DNA from 2 places in the Allorhizobium sp. nf9_anc genome. Region 1 is predicted to be linked to the other one. Evidence: riboswitches for the same ligand, from Rfam matches in the RefSeq annotation. Region 1 holds a riboswitch; the other holds the start of a gene.
What was found. A riboswitch is a leader RNA that binds a small molecule or an ion and turns the genes downstream of it on or off. The one in region 1 is predicted to bind FMN.
Positions count from the first base shown of each region.

Region 2: it holds a riboswitch for FMN, as region 1 does, so the genes downstream of both, AC02Y0_RS10470 (DMT family transporter) here and ribB (3,4-dihydroxy-2-butanone-4-phosphate synthase) in region 1, are expected to answer to the same signal.

Region 1 is NZ_JBWHZM010000004.1:71,994-79,516, reverse strand. Features, by position in the region: gene AC02Y0_RS24780 (efflux RND transporter permease subunit) at 1-1,628, opposite strand, end outside; gene AC02Y0_RS24775 (efflux RND transporter periplasmic adaptor subunit) at 1,628-2,707, opposite strand; gene AC02Y0_RS24770 (TetR/AcrR family transcriptional regulator) at 2,704-3,321, opposite strand; FMN riboswitch at 3,638-3,781, shown strand; gene ribB (3,4-dihydroxy-2-butanone-4-phosphate synthase) at 3,894-4,526, shown strand; gene AC02Y0_RS24760 (FGGY family carbohydrate kinase) at 4,567-6,051, opposite strand; gene AC02Y0_RS24755 (transketolase family protein) at 6,057-7,016, opposite strand; gene AC02Y0_RS24750 (transketolase) at 7,016-7,523, opposite strand, start outside.
Region 2 is NZ_CM150481.1:2,167,389-2,174,911, forward strand. Features, by position in the region: gene AC02Y0_RS10460 (aldo/keto reductase) at 1-516, shown strand, start outside; gene AC02Y0_RS10465 (esterase-like activity of phytase family protein) at 595-2,793, opposite strand; gene AC02Y0_RS10470 (DMT family transporter) at 2,894-3,793, opposite strand; FMN riboswitch at 3,928-4,081, opposite strand; gene hupB (DNA-binding protein HupB) at 4,222-4,497, opposite strand; gene lon (endopeptidase La) at 4,704-7,121, opposite strand.

The DNA.
Region 1 (7,523 bases):
GACAGGACGAGCATCCCGATTGCTGCGCCGAGCGTCACCCAGCGATGGTTCAGCGACCAGTTGAGCACCCGCTTGTAGGCGGCCATTACGCGGCCGTCCCGACCTGAGTGATGCGGCATGGTCTTGGGCAGGATCCAGGTCCCGAGCAGTGGCGAGAACAGTACCGCCACGATCCATGACGCCAGAAGCGAGATCAGCACCACCATGAACAGCGAGAAGGTGTACTCCCCCGCACTCGACGCGGCAAAACCGACCGGGATGAAGCCGGCGATCATGACGAGCGTGCCTGTCAGCATCGGGAAGGCGGTGGTCTCGTAGGCATGGCTTGCCGCGACCGCCCGGTCCTCGCCGTTTTCCAGGCTGGAGACCATGGTTTCCACCGTGATCATAGCGTCGTCGACCAGCAGGCCGAGCGCGATGATCAGGGCGCCGAGCGAGATGCGCTGTAGACCGATCCCGGCGAGATCCATGCCGAAGAAGGTCATGGCAAGCACAAGCGGGATCGAGGCGGTGATGACGAGGCCTGCCCGGGTCCCGAGCGAGACGAAGGAGACCGCGATGACGATGACGATCGCTTCGATCAGCACCTTGACGAAGCCGCCGACGGCATCCTTGACGACGGTGGTCTGGTCGGCCACCTGGATCATCTCGATGCCGTGCGGCAGTTCGGCGGCGATCTCGGCCATGCGCCCCTTCAGGGCATCGCCGAATTCGAGCAGGTTGCCGCCCTCGGACATGGAGATGGCAAGGCCGATGGCCGGCTCGCCATTGACGCGGAAAGCGGGCGCCGGCGGGTCGACGAGGCGTCGCTCGATGGTGGCGACGTCTTCGAGCCGGATGAACCGGTCACCGACGCGGAAGGTCAGGTCGTGCAGGCTTTTTTCGGAGGTGAAGGCGCCGCTGACGCGCAGCGAGACCTTCTCGCTCTCCGTGCGCACGGTCCCGGTCGGGGTGACCGAGTTCTGTGCGCGGATCGCTTCCATGGCGGCGACCGGATCGACGCCGAGGCTGGCGAGCTTGGCGGAGGAGAATTCGATGACGATCTCTTCTTCCTGGACGCCGAGGACATTGACCTTGCCGATGTCCTTAATCGACAGGAGCTCCGCCCGCACGGTCTCGACGCGGTCACGCAGTTCGCGCTTGGAGAAGCCCTCCGCCTGGAAGGCGTAGATGCTGCCGAAGGTGTCGCCGAATTCGTCGTCGAAGAAGGGCCCCTGCACGCCCTGGGGCAGTGTCGGTGCGAGATCGGTGATCTTCTTGCGCACCTGGTACCAGACGTCTGAGACCTCGGCGGGCGGGGCATCGTCACGCAGGTTGACGAAGATGACCGACTGGCCGGGGCGCGAATAGCTCTGGGTATGGTCCAGATAAGGTGTCTCGGAGAGCTTCTTCTCCAGCTTCTCGGTCAGCAGGTTAACCGTATCCGTGGTGCTGGCGCCCGGCCAGAGCGCCGAGACCACCATGGTCTTGATGGTGAACGGCGGATCCTCGTTGCGCGACAGACGCTGATAGCTCCAGATGCCGGCAACCATGGTCATGATCATCAGGAAGATGATCAGCGACTGATGCTGGAGCGCCCAAGTGGAAAGGTTGAACTTCTTGTCCTGCGGTTGCGATGCGTTGCCCATCACTGACCCTCCCCTGCCTCAAGCTTGACGGTTTCGCCGTCACGCAGCTTGCTCACCCCGGCAGTAGCAACGATGTCGCCCGTCTCAAGGCCCGAAGACACGTAGATGTTCTGGTCGTCGTAGCGATCGACCTGGACGGTGCGATAGGCGAGCTTGCTCGATGTCTTGTCGAAAACGAAGACCGCTGTCGCACCGTTGTTGTTTGTGAGGACCGAGGCAGGCAGCTCGACCAAATCCTTCGGCGAGAGCACGATGGTGCCGAGCACGGCGGCACCGAACGGCATACGCTGGCCCATGTCGTCGAGCGATACCTTGACCCGAAAGGTCCGGGTGATCGGATCGGCAGAGGGCGTGACCTCACGTACGGTTCCGATCGCGGTCGCGGCCGGGTTGGAGATCAGGCTGACGGTGACCTCAGTCGTCTCAGCGCCGACGTTGAGCATGTGCTCCGGCACATCGAAGACGGCGTCGCGATCCTGGTTAGAGATGATCGTCAGCACCTGCTGGCCGGCCTGCACGACCTGGCCGACATTGGCGCCGACCGCTGAGATGATGCCGTCGCGCGGCGCCTTGATCTCGGTATAGGTCAGCGTCTCCTCGGCCGTGGACAAAGCGGTCGTGGCGGCTGCAAAGCGCGCTTCGGCTGTTTGAAGATTGGCTTCGGCCTCCTGCAGTTGCGCTCGCGATATGGCATTCTTGGCGAAGAGCTCACGGTTGCGCTCGGCGGTCAGCCGGGCGAATTCCAGGGCCGACTGGGTGGTTGCCAGTTCGGCGCGTGCGGTCAGAACGTTGTTCTGCGAGGGCACCTTGTCGATGCTGGCGAGGAGCTCGCCGGCCTTGACCTCGATGCCATTCTCCACGCGGAAGGTGAGCTGGCCGTCGAGGCGGAAGCTCAACGGGGTCTCATAGCGCGGGCGGATCTCGCCGGTCTGGCTGACAGTCTCGCCGATCGAACGGACCTCCGCGACCACCGACTTGATCGGCCGCGGCGCCTTGGCTTCCGGCTCGGCTTCGCTGCAGCCTGCCAGCAGGCCAAGGACACCCGCGAGAGCAACGTATTTCAGGATGCTTGTCTTCATTGTGAGGCTCCCTGCGGGCGAAGCCCGCTGATGAACAGTTCGATCATCTCATCGACGAGCTGATCGACATTTCCGAAGTCGAAATCGTTGAAGGTAGAAGAGAGGGTGACGAGACCGTGCACGCCGGCCCAGATGATCTGCGTGGACCGCTCGCTGTCGGCGGTAACGATCAGGCCCGCTTCTGCAGCCCTGGCAACCTGCTCGGCGAGCTGCCGATAGGGCTGCATCGTCGCCTCGTCATCCATAAGCGGCGACGTCAGGCCCTGATCATTATCGAGGAAGAGCATCCGAAACCGATCGCTGTCTTCGAGGCCAAAACGAGCATAGGCCATCATCATCGACCGGATGGCCGCCAGGGGATCATCGACGCTCCGGTGGATCTCATCGAAGCGATTTCTGAGGTCGGTAATCGCGTCGCGACAGAAGTCGATGATTAGGTCTTGTTTGCTTGGATAGTACCGATAAAGCGCTCCGGCGGTCACGCCGAGAGCATCCGCCAGCCCGCGCATCGACAATTGGCCAAGGCCCTCACGCCCGACAATCTTGGCGGCGGCGCTCAGGATCGTTCTGCGAAAGCTGCGGATCTCTTCTTCGGTCAAGGCGGGCCTGGGCATGTATTCTCCTTGCGGGATGTAAATTGCGCGCGTTAAATAAACGCGTTTAATAAAAATGTCAATCGGTACTCCAGGTGTCTATTCGCCACAGGCTTATGCCACCCAATCCTCACGATGGTCCTAGTCTGCGGGTGCCCACGGGTCATCCGCGTTTCACGGTCCATTGGTGGCCACGATCAGAGAATGTGCGGACTGACCCTCGGTGACGTTATGGCAATCTCACGAATGCGGTCGGTGTTAGTCAGGGAATCTCATCGAACAGGGATGAAACATGTCGAATTTTGCTTGGCGCGGGGGCGCCGCTTATCTACATTGATGATGTTCTCAGGGCGGGGTGAAACTCCCCACCGGCGGTATCCGGTTTTGCCGGGAGCCCGCGAGCGCTTCTGTTTCGGCAGAAGGCAGCAGATCCGGTGCGATGCCGGAGCCGACGGTATAGTCCGGATGGAAGAGAGCAAGGCATGTAGACCCGCGCGTCAGGGCGGGAGCGCGCTTTTGTTCGCCCAAGGGAAAATTGCGACCGCAAGGTCGTGTTTTACCGCGAAAGCGGGTTACCCTTGAAAGGCATGGAAATGACAGTCTCGAAAATTGAAGATGCAATCGCGGCGCTCGCAAAGGGCGGCATGATCGTTGTCGTTGACGACGAGGATCGCGAGAACGAAGGCGATATCATCATCGCTTCGGAGAAGGTTACGCCGGAGGCCGTCGCCTTCATGATGAAACATGCCCGCGGCTTGATCTGCGTCGCAATGGAAGGTGAACGGCTGGATGCGCTCGACATACCGCTGATGGTGCCACGCAACACCGAATACCTGAAGACCGCTTTCACGGTCTCGGTCGACTACATCCAGGGCACGACCACCGGGATCTCGGCGGCCGACCGGGCCGCGACCGTACGCGCGCTCTTGGACGAAAGCTCGAAGCCTGATGACTTCGCCCGTCCGGGCCATATCTTCCCGCTTCGCGCGCATCCCGAGGGCGTGCTGGGCCGTCCCGGCCACACGGAAGCGGCAGTCGACCTCGCAAAGCTCGCGGGCCTCAAGGCCTCAGGCGTCATCTGCGAGGTGGCGAATGACGATGGAACCATGTCGCGCCTGCCGGAACTGCGCGAGTTCTGCCTGAAGCATCAACTGCCGCTGATCACGATCGCGGATCTGGCGCTCCACATCGCAGGTCAGAAAAGCGGCAAGGCGGTTGCCGCCTAAAGCCTTGGTGTGGCCGAGAGATCAACTCTTTCGGCCACTCTCAAACGGTAATTGAAACCGGTGACTTCACCCGTGCGATTGCTTCATGCCAGCGCATCAGCAGATCGGCGCGCGCGTCCGCCTCCATGGTCCCGGGATCGAACCGACGTGCATGGGAGGGCTCGGGTGTACTGACCCCCAACGAGCGAAATGCCATCACCGCAGCCCCCAGGGCGCCGACTTCCGGCTGATCGCCGCGCAGCACCGTCCGGTGCAGCACATCAGCCTGCAACTGCATAAGGAAGTCGTTCGTCGAAGCGCCGCCATCCGCCATCAGTCCGGACAGTGTGAGCCCGACATCCTGCTGCATGGCTTCAAAGACATCGGCGATCTGAAGTGCGACAGCCTCCATTGATGCGCGGGCGACATGGGCTGGCGTCGTTGCATGGGTCATGCCGCAAATCGTGCCCGTGGCATTATCCGTCCAGTGTGGTGCACCGAGACCGGCAAGGGCCGGGACGAAGACCACGCTGCCGCTATCCGGAACTGTCTGCGCCAGATCGGACAGTGCTGCTGGGCCTGAAAGCCCCAGCATGGTCGCGGCAAAGGCGATGGCCTGCGCCGAGACGGTGATATTGCCCTCAAGGGCGTAGGCGACGCCGCTGTCATCCGACCAGGCGATCGTGCTCGAAAGACCATGCGCGGACAGCACGCGCCTGTCGGTCAGGGTCATCAGTGACGAGCCTGTGCCATAAGTCGCCTTGACCAGGCCCGGCGCGCGCACGCCGTGGCCGTAGAGCGCCGCATGGCTGTCACCCATCATGGCAAGGATCGGCGTGCCTGCAGGCAATGCGGTTGTCCCTGATGCGGTTTCCCCGAAACGGCTGTTCGAGGACAGGGGCAGCGGCAGCGCCGAGGCCGTGACGTTGAACAGGCTACAGAGTTCGGGGCTCCACGACAGTTTTCCCGTGTCAAAGAGCATGGTGCGTGAGGCGTTGGAATGGTCGGTTGCAAAGACAGCGCCGCCCGTCATCTTGAACAACAGCCAACTGTCCACTGTGCCAGCCCGCAGTCGCCCGCTTTCGACGAGATCCCGCGCCGAAGCGACATTCTCCATGACCCAGCCGAGTTTCGATGCCGGAAACAGGGCATTGATCGCCAGCCCGGTCACATCGACGACGGCTGCATTGTGTCCCGCATCGATCAGGGCCTGGCATGCTGCCGCCGTCCGTCGGCATTGCCACAGAATGGCGGGTGCGATTGGTTCGCCGGTTTCAGCATCCCAGATCACGAGGGTCTCGCGTTGGTTGCTGATGGCGATCCCGGCGATGGGGCCGTGGCTGCCCGCCACGATGTCAGAAATGACGGACTGGACGCTTTTCCAGATGGCGTCGGCCGATTGCTCGGCCCAGCCCGGGCGCGGATACTGCGATGCAAGGGGTGCCGAGGCCTTGGAGACGACCTTGCCGGAGGCATCAACGAGCACGGCCTTGGTGTTGGTCGTGCCCTGATCGATGGCAAGGATAAGCGGCATGTCCTGCGCCATCGAACTCACCGCTTGCGCGCGATCGCCCGGCGGGCCGCCGCGGCGATCCCATCGGGGGTGATGCCGTAATGATCGAAGAGGAAATCAACGGAGCCGGTGACGACGAAACCGGGAAAGCCGACCCGCTCCACCGGGACCGGCTGGTGTCCTGCCGTATACTCGGCAATGGCGCCGCCCAGTCCGCCACGGATATTGGCTTCCTCCACCGTCACGATCGCACCGGTTTCGCCGGCGGCAGCGGCAAGTGCCTCCTCGTCAAGCGGATTGAGGGTCGCCATGTTGAGCACACGTGCCGAGACGCCTTCACTCCGCAGCTTATCCGCAGCCTGTACCGCGAGATGCACGGTGGTGCCGCAGCCGATCAGTGTCACGTCGCTGCCGTCCTGCACGCGTTCTGCCTTTCCAGTACGGAAGACGCGATCCTTGACGTCAAGGTCTGGCACCGGCATGCGGCTCAGTCGGATGTAGACAGGCCCCTCATGGGCGGCTGCCCACTTGACCGCTTCCGCCGTTTCCCAGGCATCAGAAGGCACGATCACGGTGATGGCGTCCAGCGGACGCAGCCAGGCAAAGTCCTCGATCGAGTGGTGCGTCGGCCCGAGTTCGCCATAGGCCACGCCGGACGACTGGCCGACGAGTTTCACATTGAAGCGGGCATAGGCGATGTCGGCCTTGATCTGCTCCAGGGCGCGGGCCGTGAGGAAGCACGAGGCGGCCGAAACGAAGGGCACCTTGCCGCCATTGGCAAGGCCTGCACCGACGCCGACCATGTTCTGCTCGGCGATGCCGACGTTGACGAGCCGGTCGGGGAAGGCCTTCTGGAAGCCGCCGAGTTTCGATGAGCCGACGGAATCATTGACGACTGCGACGATCCGCTGATCGTGGGCCGCGAGTTCCTCGAGCGTGCGGGCCCAAGCGTCACGACAATCGTGAAAGCCGTCCTGTTTCGTTGCGGGAGCAGCCATCAGACCAGTTCCTCCAAAGCAATTCTGTACTGTTCGGCATTGGGCACGCCGTGGTGCCATGAGGCCTTGTTCTCCATGAAGGAGACGCCTTTGCCCTTCACCGTGTTGGCGATGATGCAGAGCGGACGACCCATGCCACTGCGCGATGGGGCCAAAAGGTCGAAGAGCGCTCCGATATCATGGCCATCGACCATGACGGCATCCCAGCCGAAGGCGCGGAACTTTTCGTCGAGCGGATCGAGCCCGTTGGTCTCCTCGGTGCCCATGCCCTGCTGAAGGCGGTTGCGGTCGACGATCAGGGTCAGGTTCTCAAGCTTGCGGTGGCCGGCGGTCATCGCGGCTTCCCAGTTGGAACCCTCCTGCAATTCGCCGTCGCCCGTCAGCACAAAGGTGCGATGGTCTTGACCCGAGATCTGGGCAGCGATCGCGATGCCCAGCGCGACCGGCATGCCGTGGCCGAGCGGCCCCGTGTTCGTCTCCACACCGGGCAGATAGTTCCGGTTGGGG
Region 2 (7,523 bases), on a different replicon from region 1:
GAGGAAGCGCTCAAGGCGATCGAATATCCGGGCGTCGTCTCGGTGCAGATCATCTTCAACATGTTCCGCCAGCGCCCGGCTGCCCTGTTCTTCCAGGAAGCCAAGCGCCGCAACGTCGCGGTCATTGCGCGCGTGCCGCTGGCAAGCGGTCTGCTTTCGGGCAAGATCAACGCCAACACACAGTTTGCAGCAGAAGACCATCGCAACTTCAACCGCAATGGCGAAGCCTTCGATGTGGGCGAGACCTTTGCGGGCGTTCCCTTCGAGACGGGTCTCGCAGCGGTTGAGGAAGTCCGCAAGCTGGTCCCCGCAGGCGCGTCCATGGCGCAGTTCGCACTCCGCTGGATCCTGATGCACGAGGCCGTCACGGTCGTCATTCCTGGCGCCCGCAACGGCGAGCAGGCCAAGGCAAATGCTGCCGCCTCCGATCTCGCCGCCCTGTCTGCCGATGTCATGGCAGCGTCGCGCGAGGTCTATGAGCGGCTGATCGCGCCGCATGTGCACCATCGCTGGTAAGACGCTAAAGGGTTCAAAGAAAGAGGCCGGGTGAGCGATCACCCGGCCTCTTTTGTTTTACGTGCTCTGATCTTTCGATCAGTTGGTACCCTGCAGGTTCACTTCCCAGAACAAAGTCTCGCCCGAGGAGTCATCCACACCGTCGTTGTCGGTGACGGCGAAGGCCTTGCCCGAGGCGTCGAAGGCGAAGCCTTCGAGCTTGTCGACGACGTAACCGTTCGTGGCGGCCTTCAGGTCCGGGATGAAGTCGTGGACTTCTTCCTTGGTGACCGTCGGCAGCTCTTCGCCGATCTTGGCAGGCTTCAGGTCGGCGATGGCGACGCGGTAGAGCTTCTTCAGCTTCGCATTGTCACCCACCTGGTTGTCGCGCTCGACGATGTAGACATGGTCGCCATGAGCGGTGATTTCCGACAGGCCGACCCAACCTTCGCCAGCAGCCTCGAGCGGATAGCGAACAGCGCCCCATTCCTTGGACTTGGGGTTGTAGGAGAGAAGCTTGACCGAGCCCTTCTCGTCATCGCCCCATTCGCGCTGAACGGCCATCCAGAGCGTCATGTCGTCGCCGGAACCGATCGCGGTGATGCCTTCTAGGCCGAAGCGGGTCTGGCCGGCGAGCAGTTCAGTGGGGAAGCCGATCTCGGCCTTGATCTCACCCTTGGCGTCGACATTGTAGAGACCGTGGCCGACGAGCTTGGCCGGATCGCCTTCCGATGCCAGCCAGAAGCCGCCCTTGCCGTCGAGGGTGATGCCCTCGATGTCGAGCTTCTGGGCCGCAGAGCCACCACGGGTGATCGGCAGCGCCGAGGTGATGACAGCAGGCTTCTGCGAAGCATCGATCGTGAAGATCGACGGCTGCATGGCGTAGAAGCTGTCATTGACGGCGTAGAGCGTGCCTGCCTTTTCGGCATCGCCGACGAGACCCGAGAGAGCGCCCCAGCCGATCGGTGCGCCATCGACCATGGCAGACTGGATCATCGGATAGGCGGGCGTGCCTTCTGCCAGCTCATAGAGCATGACATGCGAACGCGGGCCGCCGTCTTCGCCGAGGTCAACTTCGTTGGCGGTGACCAGCAGGTTGCGCGAGGGGATGGCGACGGCACCTTCCGGGGAGACGCCCGACGGCAGAAGCTGGGTGAGTTCCGGCTCGGCGCCCGTGTCCTTGTAGACAGCGGCGACCGAGGAACGCTCGGCGAGGACGAAGAAGTAGTTCTGATCGCCGAAGGTTGCGGCTTCCAGGCCTTCCGGCTCGACGCCCTTGGAGCGGGCGCGCTTGTCGGGGAAGTGGCCGATCTGGGCGATCGCCATTTCGAGCGAAGCGCCGGCTTCGTAAGTAACCTTGCCGGTCTTGTCGAAGATGGTGAAGCCACGCGAACCGCCGTTCCAGTCACCTTCGTTGGCAACGACCAAGCGGTTATCGTCGAGCCACTTCACGGCGTCAGGCTCGCGCGGAACGCCTTCCTTGGAGCCTGAGAACTTCAGAGCGCCTTCCGACTTGGTGTCGATACCTTCAAGGTCAACGGTGCCGGCGGAGAAATGGGCCTTCACCTCACCCGTCTTGCCGTCAACGATGGCAATGTGGTTGTTTTCCTGCAGCGTGACGGCGATTTCGCCGAGGCTGTTGATCGCGACGAATTCCGGCTCCGGATCATCAGGGGCGACTTCAGCGAGACCGGTCAGTGCGACGCGCTTCATGGTACCGCAATCGGCAACGCCGTCCTTCAGCGAGATGATGACGAGGTCGCCGGCCGGCATCTGTGGCAGGGCGCCGTCGTTGACTTCCTCGTCACGCTCGTTCTCAATCGCGATCGCGACGAAAGAGCCGTCCTTGGAAACGGCAACAGAATCCGGCTGACCGCCGATGTCGCAGGTGGCGTCGATCGCCTTGGAGGCGATGTCGACGACAGCGAGCTTGCCCGACGGGCTGGTGAAGCTCTCGGACGTGTTCACGCCGACAAGAACCTTAGCGCCAGCCACGTAAACGGATGTCGGCTCGCCGTCCATCATCAAAGCGCCGGCAGCCTTCGGTGCCTTTGCGTCGGTGATGTCGATGAAGCCGATGCCGCCGAGCGGGCTGTCGGAATAGATCAGCGTGTTGCCGTCTTCCGAGGCCGTGATGATCTCGGCCGAGGTCGTCGAGAGCTTTTCCTTGTCGGCCGGCAGGTTGGCGGCGACGGGGAAAGTGGCGATACGGTTGAAGACCTGTTCGGCAGCGGCCGGCAGGGCCACGGATGCAAAGAGCGCCGCCGTCAGGGCGACGCGGGAGAGACCATGGGTCATCGGGAAACCTCCAGTATCCAGAAATGGAACAAGAGGTTTCTGAGCCAGTCCGATGACAGTCGGATGACAGCACGATGTCGATCCGACATTTACCTGCTGATCAGGCTGGCGATGTTTCCTTGCCCGCCTCACGCAGCATCAGGAACAGCGACGCACCGAGGATGAGCAGCGCGCCGAGCCACAGATAGCCGCTCGGTGCATAGCCGAAAACGATCCAGCCGGCGAAGACATTGAGTGGCAGTTTCAGATCGTCAAACGGCTGCACATAGGCCGCATCGGCAGCGTTGTAGGCGAGCGTCAGCAGATACTGGCCGAGGGCTGTGAGGAGGCCTGCGCCCAGAAGCAGCCAGAGTGTCAGCCCCTCCGGCACGACGAAGCCACCCGCGACCGCCAGGCCGGCATTGATCGGGGTCAGCAGAACCAGAAGCCAGACGGTCACGGTTTCCGGCGCCTCGTAATGGGTGAGGTTCTTCATGATCAGAGACGAGCCACCCCAAAGCAGCGCGGAGAGCACCGGCAGGAGGGCTGCCAGGGTGAACGTGTCCGACCATGGCTGGAGGATGATCATTGCACCGACAAAGCCCGTCAGCGTCGCCAGCCAACGGTCGCGACCGACGGTCTCACCAAGGAAGAGGCGTGCGCCGATGATGATGAAGAAGGGCGAGGTCATGACGAGCGCGATGGCCTGCCAGATCGGCACGGTGGCAAGGCCCGTCACCCAGGCTTGAACGCCGAAGGCGGCGAGCAGGACGCGCAGGATGTGGCGGACCGGATAGGCGGTCTTCATGGCGCGCAGGCCGAGCCGGAAGAGCAGCGGAAGAGAGAGGACGAGAGCAAAGCCGTATTGCCAGAAGGCGGTCGAGGCCGGCGGAAAGCCGAGCGTCATCGAGAGCCACTGCGTGACGACATTGAGAATGGCAAAGGCAACGCCTGCCAAAACCATAAATCCGGCACCGACAACGGCCCGGGAGCGCAGAATTGAAACCGAGCTCTGATTCATGTCATTTTTCCTTAATCCAAAGGACCAACACAAATCAGGACAGATGAGGACGCTAAGACCGGCCCCGAACGGGGAACGGCAGCACGCAGCAGGGCCCACACCGGATCCGAGGAACCGACGAAGGCACAGCCTGACCTCATTCTCTTTCATCCGGACTTTAACCGTCGGCTCCGGAGTTACACCGGATCTGCTGACCCTGCCCTCCCCTTGAGGAGAAACAGGCGCTCGCGGGCTTGGGGCTACCCCTTTACCGCCGGTGGGGAGTTTCACCCCGCCCTGAGAACGAATGCCGGACAATCCGGCGCAATAGAAATATGACAGCCCATGCTGCAGCGCAAGAGCGCAAAAAGAAAGCCCGGCACGGGGCCGGGCTCACCAGAGATGTCAGCTGACCATCGGCACCGAAGGGTGGCGACGGTCACGACGGATCAGCTGTTGACAGCGTCCTTCAGGCCCTTGCCGGCCGTGAACTTCGGGACGTTACGAGCCGGGATATCGACTTCAGCGCCGGTGGACGGGTTGCGGCCCTTGGAGGCTTCGCGACGGGCGACGGTGAAGGCGCCGAAGCCAGCGAGACGAATGTCGCCGCCGTTCTTCAGTTCAGCCTGGACCGTTTCAAAAACGGCATCAACGGCAGAGGCTGCGTCAGCCTTGGTGAGGCCAGCCTTCTCGGCGACCGCGGATACGAGTTCGTTCTTGTTCATGTTTCCACCCTTTCTGATTGGTATGAAACGACTCAAATGATTAAGTCGGGCGGAGAATACGAAAGCTTCTGCCCTTCGCAACTCAAAAGCACCCGAAAGCCCCGGAAAACAAGCCTTTTAAGCGGCTTTTCACAAAAAAGGCTGGCAAAAATGCCAGCCTTTTTGTCGGTTTTGGAGCTTTGTGGCTCACTTATGGCAGAATTGCCTCAGTGAGCGACTGTTGCACCGGTTTCGTCGGTTCCATCAACCACGCCGATTGCCGGCGTTTCGACGGTTCCGTCCCATTCAATCGGTTCAGGCACGCGAACCAGCGCATGACGGATCACCTCGCCCATACGGGACACAGGGATGATCTCCATGTTGTTCTTCACGTTGTCCGGGATGTCTGCCAAATCCTTGGCGTTCTCTTCCGGGATCAGAACCTTCTTGATGCCACCACGAAGTGCTGCGAGCAGCTTTTCCTTGAGGCCACCGATCGGCAGGACGCGGCCACGCAATGTGACTTCGCCCGTCATTGCGACATCCTTCGAGACCGGAATGCCGGTCATGATGGAGACGATGGCGGTTGCCATGGCGATACCGGCCGACGGACCATCCTTCGGAGTTGCACCTTCCGGCACGTGGACGTGGATGTCCGACTTGTCGAAGCGCGGAGGCTCAATGCCGAAATCGACGGCGCGCGCACGGACATAGGATGCCGCAGCGGAAATCGATTCCTTCATCACTTCCTTCAGGTTGCCCGTGACCGTCATGCGGCCCTTGCCGGGCATCATGACGCCTTCGATGGTGAGCAGTTCGCCGCCCACTTCCGTCCAGGCAAGACCCGTGACAACGCCCACCTGGTCTTCGCCCTCGGCTTCGCCGTGGCGGAAGCGCGGAACGCCCAGGTATTCGTTGATGTTCTCACCGGTCACGGCAACCGAGGTCACCTTGCCCTTGATGATTTCGGTGACGGCCTTACGGGCGAGCTTCATCAGCTCGCGCTCGAAGGAACGCACGCCGGCTTCGCGGGTATACTGCTGGATGATCGCCATGATCGCCGAATCCGCCACGGAGAACTCTTCCGGACGCAGGGCGTGTTCCTTGATCGCCTTGGGCAGCAGGTGCCGCTTGGCGATCTCGAGCTTCTCATCCTCGGTGTAACCGGCAATACGGATGATCTCCATACGGTCCATCAGCGGACCCGGGATGTTCAGCGTGTTGGCGGTCGTCACGAACATGACGTTCGACAGGTCATATTCCACTTCGAGATAGTGGTCCATGAAGGTCGAGTTCTGTTCCGGATCCAGCACCTCGAGCAGAGCCGACGAAGGGTCGCCACGGAAATCCATGCCCATCTTGTCGATCTCGTCGAGCAGGAAGAGCGGGTTGGACTTCTTGGCCTTCTTCATCGACTGCACGATCTTGCCGGGCATGGAGCCGATATAGGTCCGGCGGTGACCGCGGATCTCGGCTTCGTCACGGACGCCACCGAGGGCCATGCGCACGTATTCGCGGCCGGTCGCCTTGGCGATCGACTTGGCGAGCGAGGTCTTGCCGACGCCCGGAGGGCCGACGAGGCACAGGATCGGGCCTTTCAACTTCGTCGCACGGGCCTGGACGGCCAGATATTCGACGATGCGTTCCTTGACCTTGTCGAGACCGAAATGGTCCTCATCGAGGGTCTTTTCAGCCGCGTTGAGGTCGATCTTGACCTTCGACTTCTTGCCCCAGGGAAGGCCCAGCAGCCAGTCGAGATAGTTGCGCACGACGGTGGCTTCCGCCGACATCGGGCTCATGTGACGCAGCTTCTTCAGCTCGGCATCGGCCTTTTCCTTGGCTTCCTTGGAAAGCTTGGTCTTGGCGATGCGCTCTTCCAGTTCGGCCATCTCGTCACGGCCGTCTTCGCCGTCGCCGAGTTCCTTCTGGATCGCCTTCATCTGTTCGTTGAGGTAGTACTCGCGCTGGGTCTTCTCCATCTGGCGCTTGACGCGCGAGCGGATACGCTTCTCGACCTGGAGAACGGAGATCTCGCCTTCCATGAAGCCGAGCGCCTTTTCAAGGCGCGTCTTCACGCTCACCGTTTCCAGCATTTCCTGCTTTTCGGTGATCTTGATAGAGAGATGCGAGGCGACCGTGTCGGCAAGCTTCGAGTAATCCTCGATCTGGCTTGCGGCACCGACAACCTCGGGAGAGATCTTCTTGTTCAGCTTCACGTAGTTCTCGAACTCCGAGACCACCGAGCGAGACAGGGCCTCGATCTCGACGGCATCTTCATCCGGCTCTGCCAGGATACGGGCCTTCGCCTCGTAGTAATCTTCGCGGGCCGTGTAGGCCTCGACCTTGGCGCGCGCACGTCCTTCGATCAGCACCTTCACGGTGCCGTCGGGCAGCTTCAGGAGCTGGAGGACATTGGCGACGGTGCCGACTTCGTAGATGGCGTCCGGGGCCGGATCGTCGTCACTGGCATTGATCTGCGTGGCCAGCATGATCTGCTTGTCGGAGCCCATCACCTCTTCCAGAGCGCGAATGGACTTTTCACGGCCGACGAACAGCGGAACGATCATGTGAGGAAACACCACGATGTCGCGCAGAGGCAGCACCGGATAGGTGTTCACCTCGTTTGCAGCTGACGTATTCGTCATTTCACTTCCTTTCAAACGTCCCGGGGAAACCGGGACTCCATGCCGACCCAGAAGAGGCGTCAGGCATATTTTTCGATCCTCCAACAAGTGGAGTGGCGTTCCCGCCAATTCAAGCCTGCTGCCCGTGCCCAACCCGAATCTGTGACATCAGCATGACAGACCCTGCCCGCTTTCACACTACATTGCGGACCTGATGCGAACCATGCGCGTCACTTCGTCGCCTGAAAGGCAGCCGGTCGTCGCATGGATGATCGGGGACGCGGATACGCGGTTAACGGCGACGCAGAACTCAAGCGTTCACTCACCCCTGTTCTAGCCCAATCGACGGGCCTGACAACAGCGGAATACCGTAAATGGACAAGGGGTCCGGAGATAACCACAGGCAGCACCAAAAAAGATCGT